DNA from 4 places in the Siccibacter colletis genome. Region 3 is predicted to be linked to each of the others. Evidence: predicted binding sites of a transcription regulator. Region 3 holds the regulator's gene; each other region holds the start of a gene.
What was found. Region 3 encodes Fur, which represses iron uptake genes when iron is present. Its sites were predicted from a motif close to ATAATAATGAGAACNACTATCAA; they were not measured.

Region 1 (7,416 bases), 390 kb from region 3:
CGGCTGAAGAGATCGCCTCACAACACCTGGCTGATACCGGTGTGCTGGGCGGTATCATCGCGGGTGCTATCGCAGCTTACATGTTCAACCGTTTCTACCGTATTAAGCTCCCTGAGTATCTGGGCTTCTTCGCGGGCAAACGCTTTGTGCCGATTATCTCCGGCCTGACCGCTATCATCATGGGCGTGCTGCTGTCCTTCATCTGGCCGCCGGTGGGTAGCGCTATCCAGACCTTCTCCCAGTGGGCTGCTTATCAGAACCCGGTAGTCGCGTTTGGTATCTACGGCTTCATCGAGCGTAGCCTGGTGCCGTTCGGCCTGCACCATATCTGGAACGTACCTTTCCAGATGCAGATTGGTGAATTCACCAACGCTGCCGGTCAGGTGTTCCACGGTGATATCCCGCGTTACATGGCAGGCGACCCGACCGCAGGTAAACTCTCCGGTGGCTTCCTGTTCAAAATGTATGGTCTGCCGGCTGCCGCTATCGCCATCTGGCACTCTGCTAAACCAGAGAACCGCGCGAAAGTGGGCGGGATCATGATCTCCGCGGCGCTGACCTCGTTCCTGACCGGTATCACAGAGCCGATCGAGTTCTCCTTCATGTTCGTTGCGCCGATCCTGTACGTGATCCACGCGGTACTGGCTGGCCTGGCGTTCCCGATCTGTATCCTGCTGGGTATGCGTGACGGTACCAGCTTCTCCCACGGCCTGATCGACTTCGTGGTGCTGAGCGGTAACGGCAGTAACCTGTGGCTGTTCCCGGTTGTGGGTCTGTGCTACGCGGCCATCTACTACACCGTGTTCCGCGTGCTGATTAAAGCGCTGGATCTGAAAACGCCGGGTCGTGAAGACGCGACGGAAGATGCCAAAGCAGGCGCGACCAGTGAAATGGCTCCGGCTCTGGTTGCTGCTTTCGGTGGCAAAGAGAACATCACTAACCTTGATGCCTGTATCACTCGTCTGCGCGTCAGCGTGGCCGACGTGGCTAAAGTTGACCAGTCCGGCCTGAAAAAGCTGGGTGCGGCAGGTGTGGTGGTTGCTGGTTCCGGTGTTCAGGCTATCTTCGGTACTAAATCCGATAACCTGAAAACGGAAATGGATGAGTACATCCGTAACAGCTAAGCCATAAAGGTTGGGGAGACTAAGGGAGGCCGATGGCCTCCCTTTTTTATGGGCGGCGTTGTATTAAGCGCTGTTCCGGCCACAGGGCAGGTTTACGTGCCATCACTGCCACAGAACCGTGCTGAGAGCAGGGCGCTGATGTCCAGACAAAAAGAAAGGGAACCATCAGGCTCCCTTAATTCGTTACGCGGTACTATCAGAAACTGTAGTTCGCGGTCAGCGAGAAGTTACGCGGCGCGCCGTAGATATAAGACTGGCCCACGTTAGTGTCGTACTTTTTATCCAGCAGGTTGTTCAGATTCGCCTGGACAGAAAGCTCTTTGGTGACCTGATAACGACCGAACAGATTTACCAGTGCATAGCTACCCTGATCGGCGCGGAACGTGCCGAAGCCAGTGCTGACATAAGAATAGGTATGGTTCTGCCAGTTCACGCCACCACCCAGCGTCAGATCCTGCAGCATCGGCAGGCGATAGCTGGTAAACAACTTCACGCTGGTACGCGGCAGGTCGGCATTAACCGCCTTACCTTCGCTGTCTGTAGCAACGTAGCGGGTGGCACCAAAGGTCATCTGCCAGTTATCGGTCAGTGCGCCGTTAACTTCCAGCTCAACGCCTTTGCTCACTGTGCCATCTTCGCCGCGATAAGCTGTTTCGTTAGAAGAGCCCGGGATCGGCTGACCAATGCTGACGCCAAGGTTATCCTGCTCAATGCGGAACACTGCCAGGGAGGTCGTGAGACGGCTGTTCATCCAGTCAGATTTCACACCCAGTTCATAGTTTTTACCGGTAATAGGTGCCAGATATTTTCCGCTGATGTCGCGCACGGTCTGCGGCTGGAAAATAGAGGTATAGCTGGCGTAGGTTGACCAGTTATCGTTGATGTCCAACACCAGCCCGGCATACGGCGTGGTGTTATTTTTTTCCATATGCTCCGTCAGCGTGTCCGTACTCCATTTGGTGTAACGGGCACCCACAATAAGATGCAGCGGATCGGCCAGAGAGATACGCGTTGCGGTATAGGCAGATTTGATGTGGATCTTATCTTCCTGCGCCAGGGCGAGGTCGCCCCAGTTGGTTTCCGGGATGTTACCGTTGTAATTGCCGAAATTGCCAACTTCATCAGCGTAAATGTTTGCCCAGGAGTTCAGGTAACGGTTGTGCTGTTTACTGTAGTTCGCACCCACCATCAGCTGATGTTCACGACCGAGAAGCTCGTAAGGCCCGCTGGCGTACAGGTCTAAGGCATCCACTTTACGCTTGCCGGTGTTGTAGCCGGTACCGCCCACCATATAACCTGGCCCGTAAATGCTATCCAGATTGCCGGTCGACTCATCCAGTACGGCGTCAATATACGAGGTGCGGCCGTCAAGTTTGGTTTCGGTATGCGTGCCGTTCAGGGTCGCTTCCCAGTTGTTATCGAAACGCTGCTTCAGCGTCACAAAGACCTTATTCATGTCTTTGTCATTGTAAGCCCAGTCAGGTGCGGTGCTGCGGCTGCGATCGTAGCGAATAGCGCCGCCATTCGTATTCCAGCGCGGCAGGCCGCCCCAGGTCGGGCTGTTGACATTGACCTGCTGGTATTCATAGCCTACAGACAGGCTGGTTGCATCGGTCAGATCGGTATCAAGTACCCCGTAGAAGAATTTTTTCTGCTGGTTATAGCGGTCGAGCCAGCTATCATTATCCTGGTAACCGGTCACAACACGACCACGAATACGTCCGTCTCCTGTCAGCGGTGACTGTACGTCCACTACGTAGCGCTGCTTATTCCAGCTGCCATACTCTGCAGAGACATTGCCTTTGAATTCACGGCTGTCAGCGTGCTTACGTACCATATTGATGGATGCAGACGGATTACCCGCTCCGCTCATCAGGCCGGTAGCGCCACGTACCACTTCGATGCGCTCAAGCAATGCGGTATCCGACTGCGCATCGCCCAGATTCCAGCGCGACTCGAAGTAGGTAGGAATACCGTCAACCATATAGTTATCGATCTCAAACCCGCGCGAATAATATGAAACGCGGTCAGAGTCGGCCTGATTTGCGGTAATACCCGTGGTGTTAGACAGTACATCGCCCAGCGTATTCAACTGCTGGTCCTTCATACGCTGCTCGCTGATGATGCTCACCGACTGCGGGATGTCGCGCTGAATCAATGACATTTTGGTACCGGCGCTGGTCACCTTGACGCTGTAATCCTGAGAGTTATCAGCTGGAGCGCTGGCAGACGTCGCATCCACCACAATCGTATCGTTAGGTGCCGCGAATACCGCCTGGCTGGTCAGCGCGGCGGCAATGCTTAATGCGAGCAGGGAAGGAAGGTGCGACGCCGGCGACGAGCCACGAACGCGGGTTGCTTCAAAAGCCATGTTTTACCCTTAAGAAGAAGGATGCTGTGCATCTGGTTATTAAATTGCGATTCTCTTCTGAGGCGTCTGCTGCTGATGAATAGATATCGCGAATAACTGAATGAACTTTCCGGTGTCAATAAAAATGAGAACTATAATCATTAGTCTTACCGCTGTAAACAAATGTAAGAGCTGTAACAGCAACAACGGCGGAGATTAACGTCAGAGTGAATTAGCCAGAGCGGTAATCAGAACACCCGCAAACAGTAAGCGCAGGCCATATAAAGAAAAACCGGTCAAAGGTTGAAAGGACTGGATTATCTCGCTCATACTCTATGGATTACAAAAGAGGGATTACACATGGCCGAAGAAACGATTTTCAGTAAAATTATCCGCCGCGAAATTCCCGCGGACGTGGTTTATCAGGACGAGCTGGTCACCGCTTTTCGCGATATCTCCCCGCAGGCACCCACGCACATTCTTATCGTTCCAAACGTACTCATTCCCACAGTGAATGATGTCACCGCCGATCACGAGCAGGCGCTGGGCCGGCTGTTCACCGTGGCAGCAAAAATTGCCCGCGACGAAGGGATTGATGAAGACGGCTATCGTCTGATCATGAACTGCAACCGTCACGGCGGACAGGAGGTTTACCACATCCATATGCATCTGGTGGGTGGCCGCGCGCTGGGTCCAATGCTGTCTCACAAAGGGCTGTGATATGACGCCTGCACGCCTCGTCGCGCTGTTGTTTGCTCTGACGCTGGCCGGTTGCGGCTCGTCGCCGCAGATCCCGGTGAATGAGGATCAGACGCTGGTGCTGGAGTCAGCCGTGCTGGCAGCAGGCATTACGGCGGAAAAACCGGAGTATTCCAGCGAAAATATTACCCCCTCTGCGTCATCCAGAATTTACAATGAAAGAGATAAACCGGTAACGGTGAGCTATCGTTTTTACTGGTATGACGCTAAAGGGCTGGAAATGCACCCGCTTGAAGCCCCCCGCACCGTGACCATTCCGGCGCATTCAGGGGTATCCGTCTTTGCCAGCTCCCACTATCTGGGCGCGCGGAAAGTCCGGCTTTATCTTTATCTCTAAGAGGTGAAACTTGATCAGGGAATTACGTCGTTATGCGCTACTGACTACGGTAGCGATGTTTTTATCGGGATGTATTATGCAGGGCGAACAGCAGCCTGCGCCGGTCGATCAGGCGGGCCCCGGCACTGCCCAACCACAGCCGCCGCAGCAGACGCTGCCTGGCGTGCCTGAGATCCCGCCGGTGCCGTCTCAGCCGGGTCCGATCACCGAACAGCCGCAGCCGACCACTCCGGAACCGAAGGTGCGTCACTACGACTGGAACGGGGCGATGCAGCCGATGGTTGGCAAAATGCTCCAGGCCGACGGCGTGAACGCGGGCAGCGTACTGCTGGTGGATAGCGTCAACAACCGTACCAACGGCTCGCTGCAGAGCGGTCCGGCGACCGAAGCGCTGCACGGCGCGCTCGGGAATAACGGCAAGTTTACCCTGGTCTCCGCGCAGCAGCTGGCGCAGGCCAAACAGCAGCTCGGCCTCTCCGCTCAGGACAGCCTCGGCTCGCGCAGTAAAGCCATTGGTATTGCCCGCAACGTGGGCGCGCAGTACGTGCTGTACAGCAGCGCGACTGGCAACGTCAACGCCCCGACGCTGCAGATGCAGCTGATGCTGGTACAAACCGGCGAAATCATCTGGTCAGGTAAAGGTGCAGTACAACAAACCCAGTGATGCATCGCTGGATGCGTTTTTGACACGACACTTTCCGGCGGCGCAAGCCGCCGGTTCGCTATCTGCGCTCCGGGGATTAAGCGGCAGCAGCGTGCTGGTGGACACCCCGCAGGGCCAGCGTCTGGTGCGGCAGCGCAATGCCAGTCTCGTCACCCGTGCCGCATTCGCGCGCCAGTACCGGGCGCTGCGCCAGCTGCCTGCCGACATCGCGCCGCACGTCTGGTGCCGCGAGGGGGACTGGCTGATGCTCGATTATCTGCCGGGCGAGGTGAAAACCTCGCTCCCCCCCGTGCCGCAACTCGCCGCGTTACTGTATCATCTGCACCGGCAACCCCGCTTCGGCTGGCGTATCACGCTGCTGCCGCTGCTGCAAAACTACTGGCAGACCAGTGCTCCGCAGCGGCGAACGCTGTTCTGGCTACGCCGCCTGCGCGCGCTGGCGCGGCAGGGGGAACCCAGGCCGCTACGCCTCAGGCCGCTGCATATGGATGTTCATCCCGGCAATCTGGTGTGGCAGGGCGATACGCCGCGCCTGATTGACTGGGAATACGCCGGCGACGGCGATGTCGCGCTGGAGCTGGCGGCGGTGTGGGCCGACGCGTCAGTGCGTGATGCGCTGACGCAACACTATGCGCAGCTAAGCGGTATCGATGCCTCTGCGCTGCGCAGCCAGGTGCGCCGCTGGCAGCCGTGGGTAGAGATGCTGATAGCTGGCTGGTACGAACAGCGCTTTCAGCAGACGCAGGAACAACAATTTATCGCCCTCGCGGATGAGGCCTGGAGCCAGGCGCGGGCGAGGTAACAGAGAGAGGTGGATGTGGGTCCGGTAATGTTGGATGTGGCAGGCTTTGAGCTGGATGCCGAAGAGCGTGAAATTTTACATCATCCGCTGGTGGGCGGGCTGATCCTGTTTACCCGTAACTATCACGATCCGGCGCAGCTGCGTGAGCTGGTACGTCAGATCCGTGCCGCGTCGCGCCATCGTCTGGTGATCGCCGTGGATCAGGAGGGCGGGCGCGTCCAGCGTTTCCGCGAGGGGTTTACGCGTCTGCCTGCCGCGCAGTCATTCGCGGCGCTGCTGGGCGCGGAAGAGGGAGGGCGGCTGGCGCACGAAGCCGGCTGGCTGATGGCCTGCGAAATGATTGCCCAGGACATCGACATCAGCTTCGCCCCGGTGCTTGACGTCGGCCATATCAGCGCCGCTATCGGCGAGCGCGCCTGGCATGATGAACCCGCTCAGGCGCTGGCGATGGCAACGCGTTTTATCGATGGCATGCATGAAGCCGGGATGAAAACCACCGGCAAGCATTTCCCAGGCCACGGCGCGGTGACGGCGGATTCACACAAAGAGACGCCCGTCGATCCGCGCCCGCTGGATACCATCCGCCGCCACGATATGTCGATATTTACGCGTCTGATCAGCGACAACAAGCTCGATGCGATTATGCCGGCCCACGTTATTTATCCGGAAGCCGATGCGCGCCCGGCCAGCGGTTCGCCGTACTGGCTGCAAACCATTCTGCGTAACGAACTGGGGTTCAACGGCGTGATCTTCTCTGACGATCTGTCGATGGAAGGGGCGGCGGTGATGGGCAGCTATGCCGAGCGTGGTCAGGCGTCGCTGGACGCGGGTTGCGATATGATCCTCGTCTGCAATAATCGTAAGGGTGCGGTAAGCGTGCTGGATAACCTGTCGGCGATCAACGCTGAGCGTGTTACAAATTTGTATCATACCGGCTCATTTACCCGTCAGGAACTCATGTCGTCCCCGCGCTGGAAGGCGGCAAACGCAGCGCTGACGCAGCTGCATGAGCGCTGGGAAACGGCGAAGTCCACCCGGTGAAACCTGCCTGACGGCCCGGTTGATATGGTGAGGAAGCGATGATTATCTACTTACACGGTTTCGACTCGAACAGCCCCGGTAACCACGAGAAAGTGCTGCAGCTGCAGTTCATCGACCCGGACGTGCGGCTTATCAGCTACAGCACCCGGCATCCGAAGCACGACATGCAGCACCTGCTGCGCGAAGTGGACAAAATGCTTCAGCTCAATGTCGACGATCGCCCGCTGATCTGCGGCGTCGGGCTGGGCGGTTTCTGGGCCGAACGCATCGGCTTTCTGTGCGACATGCGCCAGGTGATCTTCAATCCGAATCTGTTTCCCGAGGAAAACATGGAGGGCA
Region 2 (7,416 bases), 810 kb from region 3:
ACGCAGCGTATGCAGCGGAACGCGACCTTCACGGTACCATTCGGTACGTGCGATCTCAGCGCCGCCCAGACGGCCGCTAACTTCAACTTTGATACCTTTAGCGCCCAGACGCATGGCGTTCTGTACAGCACGCTTCATAGCACGACGGAACATAACACGACGTTCCAGCTGAGAAGTGATGCTGTCAGCAACCAGTTTTGCGTCCAGTTCAGGCTTACGAACTTCGGCGATATTGATCTGTGCAGGAACGCCAGCGATATCCGCTACGACCTTGCGCAGTTTCTCAACGTCTTCACCTTTCTTACCGATAACGATACCCGGACGAGCGGTGTGAATGGTCACACGGATGCTCTTAGCCGGACGCTCGATAACGATACGAGATACAGACGCTTTAGCCAGTTCCTTAGTCAGGTACTGACGTACTTTAAAGTCGCTGTCCAGGTTGTCAGCGAATTCTTTGGTGTTCGCAAACCAGGTAGAGTTCCATGGTTTTACAATACCCAGGCGAATACCATTAGGATGTACTTTCTGACCCATTGCTAGTCTCCAGAGTCTCAGCGATCGGACACAACCACAGTGATGTGGCTGGTGCGCTTCAGGATGCGATCTGCACGACCTTTTGCACGCGGCATAATGCGCTTCATGCTTGGGCCTTCATCTACGAAAATTTTCGTGACTTTCAGATCGTCGATGTCAGCGCCATCGTTGTGTTCAGCGTTAGCAATGGCAGATTCCAGGACCTTCTTAACCAGTACAGCCGCTTTCTTGTTGGTGTAGGTTAAAATATCCAGAGCCTGCGACACTTTCTTACCGCGAATCAGGTCAGCCACAAGGCGAACCTTTTGAGCAGAAGAACGAGCATGGCGATGTTTAGCGATAGTTTCCATCTCTTCCTCCTACCTTATTTCTTCTTCGCTTTTTTATCAGCAGCGTGGCCGCGATAAGTACGAGTCGGTGCGAATTCACCCAGTTTGTGACCGACCATTTCGTCGGAAACAAATACCGGAACGTGCTGACGACCATTATGGACAGCGATGGTCAAACCGATCATGTTAGGAAAGATCGTTGAACGACGGGACCAGGTGCGCAGGGGCTTCTTGTCACCGCTTTCCACCGCTTTCTCTACCTTCTTCAGCAAGTGCAGGTCAATAAAAGGACCTTTCTTGAGAGAACGTGGCATGGCTTATCCTCTAAAATTATTTGCTACGGCGACGTACGATAAATTTATCAGTACGCTTGTTGCTGCGGGTCTTCTTACCTTTGGTCTGAACGCCCCACGGAGTTACCGGGTGCTTACCAAAGTTACGACCTTCACCACCACCATGTGGGTGATCTACCGGGTTCATCGCAGTACCGCGAACGGTAGGACGAATACCACGCCAGCGTGCAGCACCTGCTTTACCCAGAACGCGCAGCATATGCTCAGCGTTACCAACTTCGCCCAGAGTAGCGCGGCAGTCAGCTTCCACTTTACGCATTTCGCCAGAACGCAGACGCAGGGTGACATAAGCACCGTCACGAGCAACGATCTGTACATAGGTACCAGCAGAACGCGCCAGCTGACCGCCTTTACCTGGTTTCATTTCTACGTTATGAACGGTAGAACCAACCGGGATATTGCGCATCGGCAGGGTGTTACCCGCTTTGATTGCAGCATCAACGCCAGACTGAATCTGGTCGCCAGCTTTCAGGCCTTTAGGGGCCAGGATGTAACGGCGCTCGCCATCTTTGTACAGAACCAGTGCGATGTTCGCAGAGCGGTTCGGATCGTACTCAAGACGTTCAACAACTGCCGGGATACCATCTTTGTTGCGTTTGAAGTCAACAATACGGTAAGCCTGCTTGTGGCCACCACCGATATGACGAGTGGTGATACGGCCATTGTTGTTACGGCCACCGGATTTGCTGTTTTTTTCCAGCAACGGAGCAAAAGGTTTGCCCTTGTGCAGCTCAGGGTTAACCACTTTAACTACGTGGCGACGACCCGGAGATGTCGGTTTACACTTAACAACTGCCATTGTATTACTCCTCCGACTTACTCAGCGCCGCCAGCGAAGTCCAGATTCTGGCCTTCTTTCAGGGTGACGTAAGCTTTTTTCCAGTCGCTACGACGACCGATACGCTGTCCATGACGCTTGGTTTTACCCTTAACTACCAGGGTATTCACGTCATTAACTTCGACTTCAAACAGTTTCTGCACAGCAGCTTTGATTTCTGCTTTGGTCGCGTCTTTAGCAACTTTGAGAACGATGGTGTTAGTTTTTTCCATCGCAGTAGACGCTTTTTCAGAAACGTGCGGTGCACGCAGCACTTTCAGCAGACGTTCTTCACGAATCATGCCAGCATCTCCTCAACTTGCTTAACAGCATCAGCAGTCATTACGACTTTGTCGAAGGCGATCAGGCTAACTGGATCGATACCTGCAGCATCACGTACGTCAACCTTGTGCAGGTTGCGCGCAGCCAGGAACAGATTCTCATCCAGTTCGCCGGTGATGATCAGCACATCTTCCAGAGCCATGTCTTTCAGTTTCTGAGCCAGCAGCTTAGTTTTCGGCGCTTCTACAGAGAACTTCTCGACAACGATCAGACGATCTTGACGTACCAGTTCGGACAGGATGCTTTTCAGCGCGCCGCGGTACATCTTTTTGTTAACTTTTTGACTGTGGTCTTGCGGGCGAGCAGCGAAGGTCACGCCACCGGAACGCCAGATCGGACTCTTGATAGAACCTGAACGCGCACGGCCGGTACCTTTCTGGCGCCACGGCTTTTTACCGGAACCAGTTACTTCAGCACGAGTCTTTTGAGCACGAGTACCCTGACGAGCACCAGCTGCATAAGCTACAACAACCTGGTGTACCAGCGCTTCGTTGAAATCACGACCGAAGGTAGTTTCGGAAACAGTCAGCGCGCTTTGCGCGTCTTTCAATACTAATTCCATTGCTATCTCCTCACGCCTTCACAGCTGGTTTAACGATCAGGTCGCTACCGGTTGCACCCGGAACTGCACCCTTAACCAGCAGCAGGTTGCGCTCAGCGTCAACACGTACTACGTCCAGGCTCTGAACGGTTACGCGCTCATTACCCAGCTGACCTGCCATTTTCTTGCCTTTAAACACTTTGCCCGGAGTCTGGTTCTGACCGATAGAACCCGGAACGCGGTGAGACAAGGAGTTACCGTGGGTAGCGTCCTGGGTACGGAAATTCCAGCGCTTAACGGTACCTGCGAAACCTTTACCTTTAGAGGTGCCAGTTACGTCTACTTTTTTAACTTCAGCAAACAGCTCAACGCTAATGTCCTGACCTACGGTGAACTCTTCGCCATCAGCGAGGCGGAATTCCCACAGACCACGGCCAGCTTCAACGCCAGCTTTAGCGAAGTGACCAGCTTCCGGCTTAGTTACACGGTTAGCTTTTTTAGCACCAGTGGTAACCTGAACAGCACGGTAGCCATCGTTAGCCAGATCTTTAACCTGAGTAACGCGGTTTGCTTCAACTTCGATTACGGTTACTGGGATAGATACGCCATCTTCAGTGAAGATGCGGGTCATACCCACTTTTTTACCGACTAAACCAATCATTGTTTCAACCTCTCAATCGCTCGATGACCTGATTAACCCAGGCTGATCTGCACGTCTACACCGGCAGCCAGGTCCAGACGCATCAGAGCATCAACGGTTTTCTCGGTTGGCTCAACGATGTCAACCAGACGCTTGTGAGTGCGGATTTCGTACTGATCGCGCGCGTCTTTGTTGACGTGCGGGGAGATCAGAACGGTGAAGCGCTCTTTGCGGGTCGGCAGCGGGATCGGACCACGTACCTGCGCACCAGTGCGCTTGGCAGTCTCGACGATTTCCGCGGTTGATTGATCGATCAGACGATGATCAAACGCTTTAAGACGGATACGGATTCTTTGGTTCTGCATGAGACCAGAGCTCCAATTATTTATAGACGAAAAGAATTACTCCTCACACCCATTACGATTGATGGGGGAGTGTAATCGTTCTTACGTAGCCCCCCAATCGGGAGCATTGTTTTGATGACTGACTGCTTCATCCAGACTCATATCGAGCCGGCCGTCAATATAGACAGGCCCGCGCATTATACGGAAATCTGACCTATTAGCAAGTGCTGATTATAAATTAAGCGTAGTCACGAAATTCACCGAGCAGCCTCGCATTGCAGACTGCAAAAATGTACCCGGAGAAAACAGAGCTGAAGCCGGTTTCCGGCTTTACACAGTACCACTTTTGTTCTTATCCCCTCGCGCTAATCTCGGCACACAATTTTTCGCTGGGGATTAGTTATGCTCACTTACTTTTTCGCCTTTATCTATCTGTGCCTCATCCTGCGCCTGAGCTGGATTGACTGGCGGACAGGGTTACTGCCCAATAGCCTTACCTGCCCGTTTCTTTGGTGTGGAATGCTTTTTCAGCTTCTTTGTGCACCTGAATTTTTAAACTCTGCCGTATGGGGGGCTATCGGCGGGTATTTGTTTTTATATCTGGTGTACTGGTGCTACAGAGCATTATGTAAGCATGAAGGACTGGGCTACGGAGACGTCAAGCTATTTGCGGCATTGGGTGCATGGCACGGATGGCAAGCACTGACCGGTTTATTACTTATCGCTTCAGCGGGAGGCTTAGTGGCGTCGCTTCTTTATGGGCCCTTAACACGCCGGGGATTTACCATCAAAAACCCGCTGCCGTTTGGCCCATTTCTGGCAGCAGCGGGGCTGATTTCAGTCGGGGTAAGTTACTACCCACCCATCAGGACGCTCCTGATGCCTCTTCTTTAATCTGTGACTGAATATAGTTCTGCAGACCAATTTTGCTGATGAGGTCGAGCTCAGTTTCCAGCCAGTCGATATGGTGTTCTTCGTCCTCAAGGATTTTGATCATCATATCGCGGCTGACGTAATCATGAATGGTGTCGGCATAGGCAATAGCCTCCCGAAGATCCTGAGCCCCCTCCAGTTCCAGTTGAAGGTCAGAGCGCAGCATCTCTTCGACATCTTCACCGATGTGAAGTTTGCCTAAGTCCTGCAGGTTCGGAATACCTTCGAGAAATAAAATACGCTCGATATAAATATCGGCATGTTTCATTTCATCGATAGATTCATGGTATTCCACGTTGTTGAGGCGCATCAGGCCCCAGTTTTTGAACATTCTTGCATGGAGAAAATACTGATTGATTGCGACAAGCTCATTTCCCAATAATTTATTGAGATAGTTTATGATTTTAATATCACCTTTCATTTTATAGTCCCTCCGCTTCCACTCATTAGAGCGTAGATGCGGCATCAGGGATGTCAAAAAAAAGATGAAATCTTAAGCAATCTCTTTGTATTCGGGAAGCTGCATCAGTTCATCCTGCATAATCTCACGTGCAGCGCGCACGCATTTTCCACATTGATTCCCAATCAAAATGAATTTGCGTAGCTGCTGAAAAGATTGCGGATGATACTGGCGTACCGCCTGACGGATTTTTTTATCACTTACACCATTACACAAACAAACGTACATGATGACTCCCGTTCAATTTCTGCGCAAAGAGTAAATGAGAATGGTTATGATTACAATAGCACAGCGATTGTAACTCATCAGGCGATTCGCGGTGCTTTGAGAATAGTGTTTGCAGGCAGGGAGTTAACGCGATCAAAAAAGGGCGCCGAAGCGCCCTCTTTTTTATTCAGAAACTAATCAGAGTGATTAGCCCAGAACTTTAGCAACAACGCCCGCGCCAACGGTACGGCCGCCTTCACGGATTGCGAAACGCAGACCGTCGTCCATCGCGATCGGGTGGATCAGGGTAACAACCATTTTGATGTTGTCGCCCGGCATTACCATCTCAACGCCTTCCGGCAGTTCGATGGTGCCAGTCACGTCAGTAGTACGGAAGTAGAACTGCGGACGGTAGCCTTTGAAGAACGGAGTGTGACGGCCGCCTTCATCTTTGGACAGGATGTACACTTCGGATTCGAACTTGGTGTGCGGCTTGATGGTGCCCGGCTTAGCCAGTACCTGGCCACGCTGGATCTCTTCACGCTTGATACCACGCAGCAGAACGCCGCAGTTCTCGCCCGCACGACCTTCGTCCAGCAGTTTGCGGAACATTTCAACGCCGGTACAGGTGGATTTCGCAGTATCTTTGATACCAACGATTTCAACTTCTTCACCAACTTTGATGATGCCGCGCTCTACACGACCGGTAACTACAGTACCACGGCCGGAGATGGAGAATACGTCTTCGATCGGCAGCAGGAACGGCTTGTCAATCGCACGCTCTGGTTCCGGGATGTAGGAATCCAGGTAGCCAGCCAGTTCGATGATTTTCTCTTCCCACTCAGCTTCGCCTTCCAGCGCTTTCAGAGCAGAACCACGAACGATCGGAGTGTCGTCGCCCGGGAAGTCGTACTGAGACAGCAGCTCGCGCACTTCCATCTCAACCAGTTCCAGCAGCTCTTCGTCATCAACCATGTCGCATTTGTTCAGGAACACGATGATGAACGGAACGCCTACCTGACGACCCAGCAGGATGTGCTCGCGGGTCTGCGGCATCGGGCCGTCAGTCGCAGCAACAACCAGGATCGCGCCGTCCATCTGCGCAGCACCGGTGATCATGTTTTTAACATAGTCGGCGTGGCCCGGGCAGTCTACGTGTGCGTAGTGGCGAGTCGGGGTGTCATATTCAACGTGAGAAGTGTTGATGGTGATACCACGAGCTTTTTCTTCCGGCGCGTTATCGATCTGGTCGAATGCGCGGGCAGCACCGCCGTAGGTTTTAGCCAGTACGGTAGTGATTGCAGCGGTCAGGGTAGTTTTACCATGGTCAACGTGGCCGATAGTACCAACGTTGACGTGCGGTTTTGTACGTTCAAATTTTTCTTTAGACACGGCTATATTCCTTACTATAGTGCTCTCCCCCACCGGAGAGAGCACGGGACTTTGGTTTTAACCCTGTGGCTTATTTACCACGGGCTTCAATTACGGCCTGAGCAACGTTGTTCGGCGCATCATCATACTTCAGGAACTCCATAGAGTAAGAAGCACGACCTTTGGTCAGTGAGCGCAGCTGAGTTGCATAGCCAAACATTTCTGACAGCGGAACTTCAGCATGGATCTGAACGCCAGTAGCGTTAGATTCCTGACCTTTCAGCTGACCACGACGACGGCTAAGGTCACCGATGACATCACCAGTGTTCTCTTCCGGCGTTTCTACTTCAACCTTCATGATCGGCTCAAGCAGAACTGGTTTAGCTTTCTTAAAGCCTTCTTTAAAGGCGATAGAAGCTGCCAGTTTAAACGCCAGCTCAGAGGAGTCAACGTCATGGTAAGAACCGAAGTGCAGACGTACACCCATGTCAACTACCGGGTAACCAGCCAGCGGACCAGACTTCAGCTGCTCCTGAATGCCT
Region 3 (7,416 bases):
AAGGATAATCAGGCGGCGCTGCACGGTGTGGACTGCGCGCAGCTTGGTGCAGACTGGGCGTCGTGCAACAAAGCGGTGATCGCGCTGACCAACCACGGCGATGCGGTGACCAGTAAAGACTGGGTCATCTGGTTCCACAGCATTCGTCAGATCCTGCGCGTCGATAATCCGCAGTTTAAAGTCACCCACGTGATGGGCGATCTGCACAAGCTTGAGCCGACCGACGCCTTCACCGGCTTTCCGGCCGGGGAGAAGGTTGAGATCCCGATTGTTAATGAGTACTGGCAGCTGTTTGTCACTGACGTGCTGCCACGCTGGTACGTGACCGCCGACGGCGCTTCGCCGAAAACCATTGCCAGTACCGATACCGAAGATCTGACCCAGTTTGTCACGCCGCTCGGCGAGCAGTGGAAACGCACGGCGGAGGATAACAATATCCTGATGACCGCCGAGGCGCGCTTTGAGAAAAACAGCGATGTGAAGATGCTCAACGCGCCAGCGCTGCGCGGCCAGATTGTGCCGACCCCGCAGCAGGTCAAAGTGCAGGGCCAGGATATCGATCTCAGCGGCGGCGTGAAGCCTGACCTTACGGCGCTGAAAGCGAACAGCCAGCAGGCACTGATGCAGCGCTTCAGCCAGCTTGGCGTCAATACCGGCGGGGCATATCCGGTGCGCGCGCAGATTGATAAAGCCGCGTTTAGCGGTGCGGCGGCAGTGCCAGGGGCGTACCGGTTGACCATCGATAAAAATGAGGCCGTGATTACCGGTCTTGACGAGGCGGGGGCGTTCTACGGCGTGCAGTCGCTGCTGTCCCTGATCCCTGCAAGCGGAGAACAAAAAATCGCCGCGCTGGAAGCCAGCGATGCGCCACGCTTTGCGTACCGGGGGATTCATCTTGATGTCGGGCGCAATTTCCACACGAAAGCGGCGGTACTGCGCCTGCTCGACCAGATGGCGGCGTACAAGCTGAATAAATTCCACTTCCACCTTAGCGATGATGAAGGCTGGCGCATTGAGATCCCCGGCCTGCCGGAACTGACCGACATCGGCAGCAAGCGCTGTCACGATCCGAGTGAGAAAACCTGTCTGCTGCCGCAGCTTGGCTCCGGCCCCGACAGCAATAACAACGGCAGCGGGTTCTTTACCCGAGCGGACTACATAGAGATCGTGAAATTCGCCGCCGCGCGTCACATTGAGGTGATCCCGGAGATCGATATGCCAGCCCATGCACGCGCGGCGACTATCGCGATGGAAGCGCGCTACGATCGGTTGATGAAGGCAGGGGATGAAAAAGCGGCCAGTGAATTCCGCCTGCTCGATCCCACCGACACCTCCAACACCACCGGCGTGCAGTACTACAACCGCACCGGGTATCTCAATCCGTGCCTCGATGCGTCGCGCCGCTTCGTCGATAAGGTGATCGGCGAAATGCAGCAGATGCACCGCGAGGCAGGTCAGCCGCTAACCACCTGGCATTTCGGCGGCGACGAAGCGAAAAATATCTACCTCGGTACCGGTTACACCGACCAGGCGAAGCCGGAAGCCGGCAAGGGCATTATCGACCAGAGCAAACAGGACAAACCCTGGGCGAAATCTGCCGCCTGTCAGGCGATGGTGAAAGCCGGCAACGTGGCCGATGTGGATCATCTCTCCAGCTATTTTGGCGTCGAGGTGAGCAAGCTGGTTAATGCCCACGGTATTGAGGCGATGCAGGCCTGGCAGGATGGGTTGAAAGACGCCAGAGATGCCAGCGCTTTCGCCACCAAAGCGGTGAACGTTAACTTCTGGGATACGCTCTACTGGGGCGGCTTCGACAGCGCCAGCGTCTGGGCGAACAAAGGCTTCCGGGTGGTGATTTCTAATCCGGATTACGTCTACCTTGATTTCCCGAATGAGGTGCATCCGCAGGAGAGCGGCTATTACTGGGGCACGCGTTTCAGCGATGAACGTAAAATCTTCAGTTTCGCCCCGGACAACCTGCCGCAAAACGCGGAAACCTCTGTGGATCGCGACGGCAATGCGTTCACGGCGAAATCCGATAAACCCTGGCCTGGCGCGTATGGCCTCTCTGCGCAGCTGTGGAGCGAAGTGGTGCGCACCGACCAGCAGATGGAGTACATGATCTATCCCCGTCTGATCGCGGTGGCAGAACGTGCCTGGCATCGCGCCAGCTGGGAGCAGGACTATCAGCAGGGGCGTGAGTATAAGGGCGGCGAGACGCATCAGGTGGATGTAAAAGCGCTGCACAATGACTGGGTGCGATTTGCCAGTCTGGTGGGCAGCCGCGAGCTGGCGAAGCTCGATAAAGCGGGCGTGCAGTACCGCCTGCCGGTACCGGGAGCGCGTATCGTTAACGGCGTGCTGGACGCCAACGTCAGCCTGCCCGGCGTGACGCTGGAGTACTCGCTCGACACCGGTAAAACCTGGCAGCGCTATGATGATAAGCAGCGTCCGGCGGTGAGCGGGGAAGTGCAGGTGCGGAGCGTCAGCGCGGACGGCAAGCGTTTCAGCCGCGTCGACAGCGTTAAAGGCTAAGCGTTATCTGCCACAGGCCAGCCTGCGGGCTGGCTTTTTTAGCGTCAGGCATAAAAAAACCGGCATCTGCCGGTTTTCTCGTTGCGACTTATTTTTCGCTGATTTCGTGCGCGTTATCTTCTTCGCGGCAGTCGCCTTCGGCGCAGTGGCCGTAGAGGTAGAGACTGTGGTTGGTCAGGCGAATGCCGTGACGGGTGGCGATTTCACGCTGGCGCTGCTCGATAGAGTCATCGCTGAATTCGATAACCTTGCCGCAGTCGAGGCAGATCAGGTGATCGTGGTGATGCTGCTGCGTCAGTTCGAATACGGACTTGCCGCCTTCGAAGTTGTGGCGCGTTACGATGCCGGCGTCGTCGAACTGGTTCAGTACGCGATAGACGGTCGCCAGACCAATTTCTTCGCCCATGTCGATCAGACGCTTATAAAGTTCTTCCGCGCTGACATGATGGTTATCTGGACCCTGTAACACTTCGAGGATTTTTAATCGAGGAAGCGTGACTTTCAGGCCAGCCTTCTTTAATGCGGTATTGTTGTCAGTCATGCGGAATCTGTCCTGTTGCTTTGCGATTCGCTCCGGTAAACGAAGCAGAATAACCGGATATCTTGTGTTGAATGCGACTCATTATAGAACTGCCTGAGTTAAATGAAAATCGCAAGTACCAATCCGAAAGTGTGCTTAAAAACCGGAATGGCGCCACAATTAATAGGGGTTTCACTCGGTTAACCAGGAGGACATTGTACAGAGTTGAATGGGAAAGTTACAAACTTGTAGCAATTATTTTTATTGGTTTTATCTATCAAAACGGCGCAAATCAGCGATTTACGCCGTTCAAAAATCAGGCGTTGATGATGTCCTGCAGATGCAGTTCCTCAGAAACCTGTTTAACCCATTTCTCGACGCGCTCAGCGGTCAGTTCAGGCTGGCGATCTTCATCAATGGCGAGGCCAACAAAGTGATCGTCATCTGCCAGTCCTTTGGACGCTTCAAAGTGGTAACCCGCCGTTGGCCAGTGGCCGACGATGGTTGCGCCACGCGGTTCGATGATGTCGCGGATGGTGCCCAGCGCATCGCAGAAGTATTCCGCATAATCTTCCTGGTCGCCGCAGCCAAACAGCGCTACCAGCTTGCCGTTGAAGTCGACTTCTTCAAGCGTCGGGAAGAAATCATCCCAGTCGCACTGCGCTTCGCCGTAGTACCAGGTCGGAATGCCCAGCAGCAGGATGTCGAACGCTTCCAGATCTTCTTTGCTGCTTTTAGCAATGTCATGCACCTCAGCAACATCTTTACCAATCTGTTTTTGAATGGTTTTTGCGATATTTTCGGTATTGCCGGTGTCGCTGCCGAAGAAAATGCCTACGATTGCCATGAGTTAAATAACCTCTTGAAACTAAATAGTATGGTAGCGGCAAAATGCCCACAGATAACGGCAATCATAGCAGAACAGAGAAGAGTGCGGAAACCGCTATCATACCGGTGTGCACAGACTGCAACATGACGATGCTTTTTTCGCCGGGGCGTTGTTAAGGTTTGAGGGTATTGAGCTGGGCGAGCAGCATCTCTTCGATAAGCTCGCTACGGCTGATGTCGCGCGCCTGGGCCAGTTGATTGAGGGCGTCTACCGCCTCTTCGTTGAGTTTCAGCTCGACGCGCTTAAGCCCGCGAACTTTGTCGCGCTTCAGCTGGTTGCGTTTATTGATGCGCAGCTGCTCATCACGCGTCAGGGGGTTCGTCTTCGGGCGACCGGGGCGACGCTCGTGCGCGAACAGATCAAGTGTCGTACGATCGGTTTGTTCTTTTGCCATGATAGAAATTTGAGACAGGAGAAACAGGCTGCCCGGGTGCGTCGGGGCGTATTAACAGCGCGCCATCATACATGAGGGCGTAGCGCGCGCCAACGCGTTAACGCCCCGGAGTGGCTGGTCGGTCTGTTTTTAGTCAGATAATTCAACATTCAGGAAGCGGCGAATGGCGCGCAGCACCGCCTGCGGCTTCTCGGCGTGCACCCAGTGACCCGCCCCGGCGATGACGTGCGCCCGCGCCTGGGGGAACTGCGCCAGCAGCGCCTCGCGATGGCTCTCGGTCACGTAAGGCGAATTTCCGCCGCGGATAAACAGCGCCGGGTGCGGCCAGGCCGGCACAGCTTCCCAGCCGATGATGTGATGATACTGATCCCACAGGGCAGGGACGTTGAAGCGCCATTCACCGTTGGCGAACGACTTCAGCAGAAACTGGATCACGCCCTCTTCGGCGATGTGCGTGCGCATCACGTCTGCTGCCGCCGTTCGGCTGGTCGCACCGGCGTCGGTGACCGCATTGATCGCCGCGAAAATCTCGTCGTGACGGCGCACGTCGTAGCTGACCGGCGCGATGTCGATCGCCACCAGATTCGCAATGCGCTCCGGCGCGAGGGCGCTGACGGCCATTACCGCTTTGCCGCCCATCGAATGGCCAATCAGCGTCACCTTATCCAGCCCCTGTTCGTCCAGGGTATCGACCAGATCCTGCGCCATCGCCGGGTAGGTCATCTCGTCTGCACGCGGAGAAAGGCCATGATTTCGCATATCTACCGACAGCACATCGTGATCCGCCACCAGGTCGCGCGCCAGCACGCCGAGGTTGTCCAGGCTGCCAAACAGCCCGTGAACCAGCACGATGGGAGAATTGTTGTTCGGTTGTTGCGCAGATTGCGCTCGGCTGTTCAATTTCATGGCAAAGTTCTTTTTTTGAGTCCGTAAGGATAGGGTATCATGTTGACCATTCTGCCGCCCGGCCGCAAGATTCCAGTTTAATCTGACTTTTGCCGCCTTCCTGGTTTGACGCTATTCGCTGTTGGGTTTTTGCTTCTATAATCCCAACGTCCCAACGACTTGTATTCAGAGAAGATATTGCACTGGATGAAGATGAAAACGATTGAAGTTGATGACGACCTTTACCGCTATATTGCCAGCCACACGCAGCATATTGGTGAGAGCGCGTCGGACATTTTACGGCGCATGCTGAAAGTTGCCGCCTCCCGTGACGCCGCGGCCCCGGCTACCGTTGCACCCGCCGTTGCGGTGGCTGCCACCGAGCAGAAGCCGGTCAGCCCGGTCAAAGATCGCGTGCGGGCGATGCGTGAGCTGCTGCTGTCGGACGATTACGCCGAGCAGCGCAAAGCCGTCAATCGTTTCATGCTGGTTCTGTCTACACTCTACTCATTGGATGCCTCCGCGTTTGCCGCCGCCACCGACTCGCTTCATGGCCGCACCCGTGTCTATTTCGCCGGGGATGAGCAAACGCTGTTGCACAGCGGTAATCAGACTAAGCCCAAACACGTTCCCGGTACGCCGTACTGGGTGATCACCAATACCAACACGGAGCGCAAGCGCAGCATGATCGAACACATCATGCAGGCCATGCAGTTCCCGGCGGAATTGACTGAAAAGGTTTGCGGCACCATTTAACTCTTGCGTCAATAAGGATCAGGCAATGGCAAACGACAAGCGCGCAGGGCAACCTGCGCAACAGAGTGACTTGATTAACGTCGCGCAGCTTACCGCGCAGTACTACGTGCTTAAGCCTGAGGTCGGAAATACGGAACACGCCGTGAAATTCGGCACCTCCGGCCACCGCGGCAGCGCCGTACGCCACAGCTTTAACGAGCCGCACATTCTGGCAATCGCGCAGGCGATCGCCGAAGAGCGCGCCAAAAATGGCGTTACCGGCCCGTGCTACGTGGGTAAAGATACCCACGCGCTTTCCGAACCGGCATTTATTTCGGTACTGGAAGTGCTGGCCGCCAACGGCGTTGACGTCATCGTGCAGGAAAACAACGGCTACACGCCGACCCCAGCCATTTCTAACGCGATCCTCGAACACAACAAGAGCGGCGGCGCGCAGGCAGACGGTATCGTGATCACGCCGTCCCACAACCCGCCGGAAGATGGCGGCATCAAATACAATCCGCCGAACGGTGGTCCGGCGGATACTAACGTCACGAAAGTGGTGGAAAACCGCGCCAACGCGCTGCTGGCCGACGGCCTGAACGGCGTAAAACGCGTATCGCTGGACGAAGCCTGGTCCAGCGGTCGCGTTACCGCGAAGGATCTGGTGCAGCCGTTTATTGAAGGGCTGGCAGAGATCGTCGATATGGCGGCAATCCAGAAAGCGGGCCTGAAGCTCGGCGTCGATCCGCTCGGCGGCTCCGGTATCGAATACTGGAAACGCATCGCCGAGCACTACCAGCTCGATCTTACTCTGGTCAACGATCAGGTCGATCAGACCTTCCGCTTTATGCACCTCGATAAAGACGGCGTGATTCGTATGGACTGCTCCAGCGAATCCGCGATGGCGGGCCTGCTCAAGCTGCGCGATCGGTTTGACCTGGCGTTCGCTAACGACCCGGATTACGATCGCCACGGCATCGTCACCCCGGCAGGGCTGATGAACCCGAACCACTATCTGGCGGTTGCGATCAACTACCTGTTCCAGCACCGTCCGCAGTGGGGCCAGGACGTCGCGGTAGGCAAAACCCTGGTGTCATCGGCGATGATCGACCGCGTGGTTAACGCGCTGGGCCGCAAGCTGGTGGAAGTGCCGGTCGGCTTCAAGTGGTTCGTTGACGGTTTGCACGACGGCAGCTTCGGTTTCGGCGGTGAAGAGAGTGCCGGGGCATCGTTCCTGCGCTTCGACGGTACCCCGTGGTCAACCGACAAAGACGGCATCATCATGTGCCTGCTGGCAGCGGAAATCACCGCGGTAACCGGTAAGAACCCGCAGCAGCACTATGACGAGCTGGCCGGGCGCTTTGGCGCACCGAGCTATAACCGTCTGCAGGCTTCCGCGTCGTCGGCACAGAAAGCCGCGCTGTCTAAGCTCTCACCGGATATGGTCAGCGCCAG
Region 4 (7,416 bases), 580 kb from region 3:
CCCTCTTCTACCCACTGATAAGCCTGTTCCCGGCTCACCACATGAACACGAATGTCTTCGTTTTCCTCCACCAGACCGTGTACCCCTTCGGCCTGCGTGGCATCCACTTCACCCACCAGTATCGACAGCCGCTCGCTGGTGCCGCCAGGGCTTGCCAGGTAGCTTAATACCGGTTTCGTGCGTTGTACGTCTAACCCCGCTTCTTCGCTGGCTTCGCGCCGCGCAACGTCGTCGGACGTTTCGCCGGTTTCGATCATACCGGCGACCAGTTCCAGCAGCCAGGGGGTATCGCTGGTGTCGTAAGCCGCGATGCGGATTTGTTCAATCAGCACCACCTCATCACGCACCGGGTCAAAGGGTAGCAGCACCGCCGCATGGCCGCGCTCGAAAATTTCACGCTCGATTTCACCGCTCATTTCGCCATTGAAAAGGCGGTGGCGAAAGCGGTAAACATCAAGTGAAAAAAAGCCGCGCCAGCGCGTTTCACGTGCAATAATTTCTACATCATTTTTAGTGAAAGTAACCGGATGTTTCGTTGAAGTGGTCATATTTATCCCGGATTATGCAATGGTGATGAAAGCGACGATTTCAAGTCTGAGCATCTGCCGTTTGCGTTGTGCTGTGGTAGATTGACGGTATTTCAATCCAGAAGGCACGTTACGCCAAGCCCTGGCGGGGGCTGACTCTGCTAGAATCGGCGATCATTTTTCGACGTGTGTCAGCGCTAACAATAAATTCTGCTTCACAACAAGGAATGCAAATGAAGAAATTGCTCCCCATTCTGATCGGTCTGAGCCTTGCCAGCTTCAGCACGCTGAGCCAGGCAGAAAACCTGTTACAGGTTTATAAGCAGGCTCGTTTAAGCAACCCTGACCTGCGTAGATCGGCCGCTGACCGTGATGCCGCATTCGAAAAAATTAACGAAGCACGCAGCCCGTTGCTGCCGCAGCTGGGTCTCGGCGCTGACTACACCTGGAACAACGGCTATCGCGACAGCAGCGGTGTTGACAGTACGACCACCAGCGGCAGTCTGCAACTGACCCAGACCATTTTCGACATGTCGAGATGGCGCGCCCTGACGCTGCAGGAAAAAAGCGCCGGCATTCAGGACGTCACCTGGCAGGTCGATCAGCAGACGCTGATCCTGAACACCGCTACCGCCTATTTTAACGTATTAAGCGCCATCGATGCGCTTTCCTATACTGAAGCGCAGAAGCAGGCGATTTATCGTCAGCTCGATCAAACCACCCAGCGCTTCAACGTTGGTCTGGTCGCCATCACCGACGTGCAGAACGCCCGTTCACAGTATGACAACGTGCTGGCCAACGAAGTTGCCGCCCGTAACACGCTGGACAACGCGGTAGAAGAGCTGCGCCAGGTGACCGGCAATTACTATCCGGAGCTGGCGTCGCTCAATGTCGATAGCTTCACGCCGTCTAAGCCTGAGCCGGTGAACGCCCTGCTGAAAGAAGCGGAGAAGCGTAACCTTTCTCTGCTGCAGGCGCGTCTGAACCAGGACCTGGCCCGCGAGCAGATCCGCTACGCCGAAACCGGCCATATGCCGACCCTCGGCCTGACCGCCTCCACCAGCCTGTCTGATACTGACTACAGCGGCAGCCAGGCGGCGCGCGCCGGCAACGCTGACCGCACCGTAGGGCAGAACTCCGTTGGCCTGAGCTTCTCTCTGCCACTCTACAGCGGCGGCTCGGTCACCTCTCAGGTGAAACAGGCGCAGTACGGCTTTGTGGGTGCCAGCGAGCAGCTGGAGAGCGCGCACCGCAGCGTGGTGCAGACCGTGCGTTCGTCCTATAACAACGTGAATGCGTCCATCAGCAGCATCAACGCGTACAAACAGTCCGTCGTCTCTGCGCAAAGCTCCCTTGATGCGACCGAAGCGGGTTACTCCGTGGGTACACGTACCATCGTTGACGTGCTGGATGCGACCACCACGCTGTACAACGCCAAGCAGCAGCTCTCAAGCGCGCGCTATAACTACCTGATCAACCAGCTCAACATTAAATCTGCGCTGGGTACGCTCAACGAGCAGGATCTGGTTGCGCTTAACAATGCGCTCGGCAAGCCGATTCCGACCACGCCGGAGAGCGTCGCGCCGGAGAATCCGGAGCAGGATGCACGGGTTGAAAGCATGGCTACCAACGACGCAGCGGCTCAGCCAGCAGCCACCGCGCAACCGGCTGCAGCACGTACCACCACCAGCAGCGCGAACCCGTTCCGCAACTGAGGGTAACAGGCAGGGGCGCCCGCCCCTGCCTGAACGTAAGACAACGTAAAGATCCCCTTCCATCCTCGCTTATCTCGGCTTACTTGCTTTAATTTCACCCAGCCATCCACTATCCTGAGCACAATTTGCTGTCTTTTCCCTCCGGGCCCAGGAAGAAAAAATGAAACGGACAAAATCCATTAATCACGCGTCATTCCGCAAAAGCTGGAATGCACGTCATCTGACTCCCGTCGCGCTGGCCGTAACGGCGGTCTTCATGCTTGCGGGCTGCGAACAGAGTGACGAAACCGTCTCGATGTATCAGAATGCCGACGACTGCTCCGCCGCCAATCCGGGCAAAAGCGAACAGTGCACCACTGCCTATAACAATGCCGTAAAAGAAGCCGAACGCACCGCGCCGAAATATGCCACGCGTGAAGATTGCGTCGCAGAGTTCGGTGAAGGCCAGTGCCAGCAGGCACCGGCGCAGGCGGGCATGGCTCCGACCGGTGAAAACCAGGCGCAGGCGCAGAGCAGCGGTAGCTTCTGGATGCCGCTGATGGCGGGCTACATGATGGGTCGCCTGATGGGCGGTGGTGCGGGCTATGCCCAGCAGCCGCTGTTCAGCTCGCGCAACCCGGCCAGCCCGGCATATGGCCAGTACACCGATGCCAGCGGTAAAGGCTATGGCGCCGCCCAGCCGGGTCGCACCATGACCGTGCCGAAAACCGCGCTGGCACCGAAGCCGGCCACCACCTCCACCATCACGCGCGGCGGCTTCGGCGAGTCCGTCGCCAAACAGCACACCATGCAGCGTAGCGCGGCCGGTACCAGCTCTCGCTCCATGGGGGGCTAACCGTGGAACGCGTTTCAATCGTTGAGCGCCCCAACTGGCGCGAAAAAGCTACCGAATTTGGTTTCAACTTTCACACCATGTACGGCGAGCCGTACTGGTGTGAGGACGCCTACTATAAGCTGACCCTCGCCCAGGTGGAGCGCCTCGAAGCGGTCACCGCCGAGCTGCATCAGATGTGCCTGCAGGCCGTGGAAACCGTGGTCAGCAGTGACGATCTGCTGGCCAAATTCCGTATCCCGAAACACACCTGGGAGTTTGTGCGTCAGTCATGGCGCACCAACCAGCCGTCGCTCTACTCTCGTCTCGACATCGCCTGGGACGGCGTGGGCGAGCCAAAGCTGCTTGAGAACAACGCCGACACCCCGACGTCGCTCTACGAAGCCGCGTTCTTCCAGTGGCTGTGGCTTGAAGATCAGCTTAACGCCGGAAACCTGCCGGCGGGCAGCGATCAGTTCAACAGCCTGCAGGAGCAGATCATTGAGCGCTTCGTGGAGCTGCGTGAAAAACACGGTTTCCAGCTGGTGCATTTCGCCTGCTGCCGCGACAGCGTCGAAGATCGCGGTACCGTGCAATATCTGCAGGACTGCGCCGCCGAAGCGGGGGTCGCCTCTGAATTCCTGTTTATCGAAGATATCGGGCTTGGCGAAAAGGGGCAGTTCACCGATCTGCAGGATCAGGTGATCAGCAACCTGTTTAAGCTCTATCCGTGGGAATTCATGCTGCGCGAGGTGTTCTCCACCAAGCTGGAAGATGCCGGCGTGCGCTGGCTGGAGCCAGCCTGGAAGAGCATTCTCTCCAATAAAGCGCTGCTGCCGCTGCTGTGGAAGATGTTCCCGGACCATCCTAACCTGCTGCCCGCGTACTTTGCCGAAGACAGCCATCCTGAGATGGAAAAATACGTGGTGAAGCCGCTTTTCTCGCGCGAAGGTGCCAACATTACCATCGTCGATAACGGTCAGGAGATTGCCCGCTCGGAAGGCGTTTACGGTGAAGAAGGCATGATTGTGCAGCAGTACCATCCACTGCCGCAGTTCGACGGCAGCTACACGCTGATTGGCAGCTGGCTTATCAACGATCAACCGGCCGGGATCGGCATTCGCGAAGATAAGGCGCTGATCACCCAGGATATGTCGCGCTTCTACCCGCATATCTTTGTTGAGTAACCCTCACCGCAGATAAATAAGGCGCGACTGTTCGCGCCTTATTTTTTAGCCCACCTGCACCGACAGCATACTGATCGACCCCATCTCCATGCCCTCAACCGGTACGCTCACCGGCTCCTTGCCATCCCACGCGCCCAGCACGTAGAGCAGCGGCAGGAAGTGATCCGGCGTCGGGTTCGAAAGACTGCCGCCTTCATGGTCGAGATAGTTCACCAGCGGATGTTTATCGGCATCGCCCTGCCATGTCAGGTTCGCTTTAACGTAGTCATTAAACGACTGCGCCCAGGGATACGGCGTGCTTTCGCCGTGCCAGCGCGCGGTGCGCAGGTTATGCACCACGTTACCGCTCGCCACCAGCATAATGCCCTCATCGCGCAGCGCGGCGAGTTTACGGCCCAGCTGGTAATGCCAGACGTTGGGTCTGGTGCTGTCGATGCTGAGCTGCACCACCGGAATATCAGCATCAGGATACATTTTAATCAGCACGCCCCAGGAGCCGTGGTCAAAGCCCCAGGCTTCTTTATCCAGCGTCACCGGCACCGGGGCAAGCAGATCCACCAGCCGCTGAGCCAGCGCCGGCGAGCCGGGGGCCGGATAATGGGTGTCGTACAGCGCCTGCGGGAAGCCACCGAAATCATGGATAGTTTTCGGGGTTTCCATCGCGGTCACGCCGGTACCGCGGGTATACCAGTGCGCGGATATCACCACGATAGCTTTCGGGCGCGGCAGCGTGTCGCCCAGCTGCTGCCAGACGCGGGTGTAAAGATTGTCTTCGAGGACGTTCATTGGGCTGCCATGCCCCAGAAACAGTGCTGGCATTCGCGTATGAGACATGGTGTTATCCTTCAAATTGCGCTAAACAAGATATGCATCACCTTACGCGCTTTCATACCGGGATGAACTCAGATAACCATGATGATGATCATCAGGAATTTTGAATGTAAGTACTGTGTAAATCAGGGGCTTGCGGTCTCGCTATTTCACCGCCCACTCATTAATATTAATGAGAATCATTATCAAAGGAGAAGTTTATGTCAGTGCCGTTGCTCCTGACCATACTGGCAGGCGGAGCCACCTTTATCGGAGCCCTGTTTGGCGTACTTGGCCAGAGACCGTCCAACCGGTTGCTGGCGTTCTCTCTCGGCTTTGCTGCCGGCATTATGCTGCTTATCTCCCTGATGGAGATGCTGCCCGCTGCGCTGCACACCGAGGGGATGTCTCCGGTGCTGGGCTACGGGATGTTTATTCTCGGCCTGGTCGGTTACTTTGTGCTGGACCGCTCCCTGCCCCACGCCCATCCGCAGGATCTGCTGGACGGCTCGCTGAAAAAGCGCAACCTGCAACGCACCGCGCTGTTGCTGACTCTTGGCATCAGCCTGCACAACTTCCCGGAAGGCATTGCCACTTATGTTACGGCGAGCAGCGATCTGGAACTGGGTCTGGGCATTGCTCTGGCAGTCGCCCTGCACAACATTCCTGAAGGGCTGGCCGTCGCCGGGCCGGTGTTTGCAGCTACGGGCTCAAAACGCAAAGCGCTACTGTGGGCTGGCGTGTCCGGTATGGCGGAAATCCTCGGCGGCGTGCTGGCGTGGCTGATCCTCGGCACCCTGGTATCGCCGGTGGTGATGGCGGCGATTATGGCGGCGGTGGCCGGGATTATGGTGGCGCTGTCGGTGGATGAACTGATGCCGCTGGCCAAAGAGATCGATCCGCACAACAACCCAAGCTATGGCGTGCTGTGTGGCATGTCGGTGATGGGCTTCAGCCTGACGCTCCTGCAAAGCAGCGGCATCGGCTGATAAACAGCGATAAAAAAACCCGGCGGCTGCCGGGTTTTTTTATGCGCTACGTTCAGCTGGCTTTGCGTTCGTGGGTCTGACGATACTCAACCAGATCCTCAATGGTCACCACCGGCATATCATGCTGACGAGCGAAAGCGATGCACTCCGGTGCGCGAGCCATGGTGCCGTCATCATTGGTCAGCTCGCACAGCACGCCCGCAGGCTTGAAGCCGGCGAGGGTTACCAGATCGATGGTCGCTTCGGTATGGCCACCGCGGGTCAGTACGCCGCCCGGCTGCGCACGCAGCGGGAAAACGTGGCCTGGACGGTTGAGATCCGATGGCTTCGCGCCGTCGGCAATGGCGGCACGCACCGTGGTGATACGGTCAGCGGCGGACACGCCGGTGGTTACGCCGTGCGCGGCTTCGATGGTGACAGTAAAACCGGTGCCGAAGGAGCTGGTGTTGTTCTCCACCATCATCGGCAGGTCAAGCTGTTTACGGCGATCTTCGTTGATGCACAGGCAAACAATACCGCTGCCGTGACGGATGGTCAGCGCCATCTGCTCTACGGTCATGGTTTCGGCGGCAAAGATCATGTCGCCTTCGTTTTCGCGATTTTCATCGTCCAGCACCATCACACCGCGACCGTTGCGCAGGGCGGTAAGTGCCTGTTCCACGCGCTCTGCGGAGGAACCAAAAGAAGAAAGGAGCGTCTGATTCATGGTAATAAAACCTCAGTATAAATATGGTTACCAGAATCAGGGCAGTCTTAGGAGTACCGCAAGCGGCATAATAATAACGTGAGCAGGCCGTAGCCTGAGCTGTGTCGTTACCCTCTCCCATCCGGACTTTAACCGTCGGCCCCGGAATTACACCGGATCTGCTGACCTTCAACGTTGCCATTGAAGCGCTCGCGGGCTTTCAGCTGCGCTGATTTACCGCCGGTGGGGAATTTCGCCCCGCCCTGAGAATAAGCGGGTTAACTATAACGCCATTGATTAATGGCGGCAATGCATAAGCTTCATATACTCATAATGGATATAGCAAAAGCACGCGTATTCGCCTGAATAACGCAATGGGGACATTTCCGGTTTATCACCTGCGGATCAGGCATTACAATTAGGTTTAACACCACATCAGCTCAGGGAAACCGCTATGATTGACCCGAAAAAAATTGAACAGATCGCCCGTCAGGTACATGAGTCTATGCCCAAAGGGATTCGCGAATTCGGGGAAGACGTTGAGAAACGCATCCGCCAGACCCTGCAGGCGCAGCTGTCGCGTCTGGATCTGGTGAGCCGGGAAGAGTTTGACGTGCAGACGCAGGTACTGCTGCGTACTCGTGAAAAGCTGACTGCGCTGGAACAGCGTCTGAACGAACTGGAAGGCCGCA

Region 1: the regulator Fur is predicted to act here: its motif matches at 3,614-3,636, upstream of fhuE (ferric-rhodotorulic acid/ferric-coprogen receptor FhuE).
Region 2: the regulator Fur is predicted to act here: its motif matches at 5,559-5,581, upstream of bfd (bacterioferritin-associated ferredoxin).
Region 4: the regulator Fur is predicted to act here: its motif matches at 5,238-5,260, upstream of zupT (zinc transporter ZupT).

Annotation. Positions count from the first base shown of each region.
Region 1 covers NZ_CP074352.1:1,541,198-1,548,613, forward strand. The annotation lists gene ptsG (PTS glucose transporter subunit IIBC) at 1-1,124, shown strand, start outside; gene fhuE (ferric-rhodotorulic acid/ferric-coprogen receptor FhuE) at 1,321-3,495, opposite strand; gene hinT (purine nucleoside phosphoramidase) at 3,835-4,194, shown strand; gene KFZ77_RS07385 (YcfL family protein) at 4,196-4,570, shown strand; gene lpoB (penicillin-binding protein activator LpoB) at 4,626-5,234, shown strand; gene thiK (thiamine kinase) at 5,212-6,036, shown strand; gene nagZ (beta-N-acetylhexosaminidase) at 6,052-7,077, shown strand; gene ycfP (alpha/beta hydrolase YcfP) at 7,116-7,416, shown strand, end outside.
Region 2 covers NZ_CP074352.1:345,573-352,988, reverse strand. The annotation lists gene rpsC (30S ribosomal protein S3) at 1-537, opposite strand, end outside; gene rplV (50S ribosomal protein L22) at 555-887, opposite strand; gene rpsS (30S ribosomal protein S19) at 902-1,180, opposite strand; gene rplB (50S ribosomal protein L2) at 1,197-2,018, opposite strand; gene rplW (50S ribosomal protein L23) at 2,036-2,338, opposite strand; gene rplD (50S ribosomal protein L4) at 2,335-2,940, opposite strand; gene rplC (50S ribosomal protein L3) at 2,951-3,580, opposite strand; gene rpsJ (30S ribosomal protein S10) at 3,613-3,924, opposite strand; gene KFZ77_RS01655 (prepilin peptidase) at 4,306-4,797, shown strand; gene bfr (bacterioferritin) at 4,769-5,257, opposite strand; gene bfd (bacterioferritin-associated ferredoxin) at 5,330-5,524, opposite strand; gene tuf (elongation factor Tu) at 5,711-6,895, opposite strand; gene fusA (elongation factor G) at 6,966-7,416, opposite strand, start outside.
Region 3 covers NZ_CP074352.1:1,153,793-1,161,208, forward strand. The annotation lists gene KFZ77_RS05555 (beta-N-acetylhexosaminidase) at 1-2,535, shown strand, start outside; gene fur (ferric iron uptake transcriptional regulator) at 2,624-3,076, opposite strand; gene fldA (flavodoxin FldA) at 3,372-3,902, opposite strand; gene ybfE (LexA regulated protein) at 4,057-4,338, opposite strand; gene ybfF (esterase) at 4,468-5,244, opposite strand; gene seqA (replication initiation negative regulator SeqA) at 5,437-5,979, shown strand; gene pgm (phosphoglucomutase (alpha-D-glucose-1,6-bisphosphate-dependent)) at 6,005-7,416, shown strand, end outside.
Region 4 covers NZ_CP074352.1:578,122-585,537, reverse strand. The annotation lists gene nudF (ADP-ribose diphosphatase) at 1-548, opposite strand, end outside; gene tolC (outer membrane channel protein TolC) at 761-2,242, shown strand; gene KFZ77_RS02965 (DUF1190 family protein) at 2,403-3,077, shown strand; gene KFZ77_RS02960 (glutathionylspermidine synthase family protein) at 3,080-4,240, shown strand; gene ygiD (4,5-DOPA-extradiol-dioxygenase) at 4,286-5,074, opposite strand; gene zupT (zinc transporter ZupT) at 5,272-6,039, shown strand; gene ribB (3,4-dihydroxy-2-butanone-4-phosphate synthase) at 6,092-6,745, opposite strand; FMN riboswitch at 6,851-6,999, opposite strand; gene ubiK (ubiquinone biosynthesis accessory factor UbiK) at 7,179-7,416, shown strand, end outside.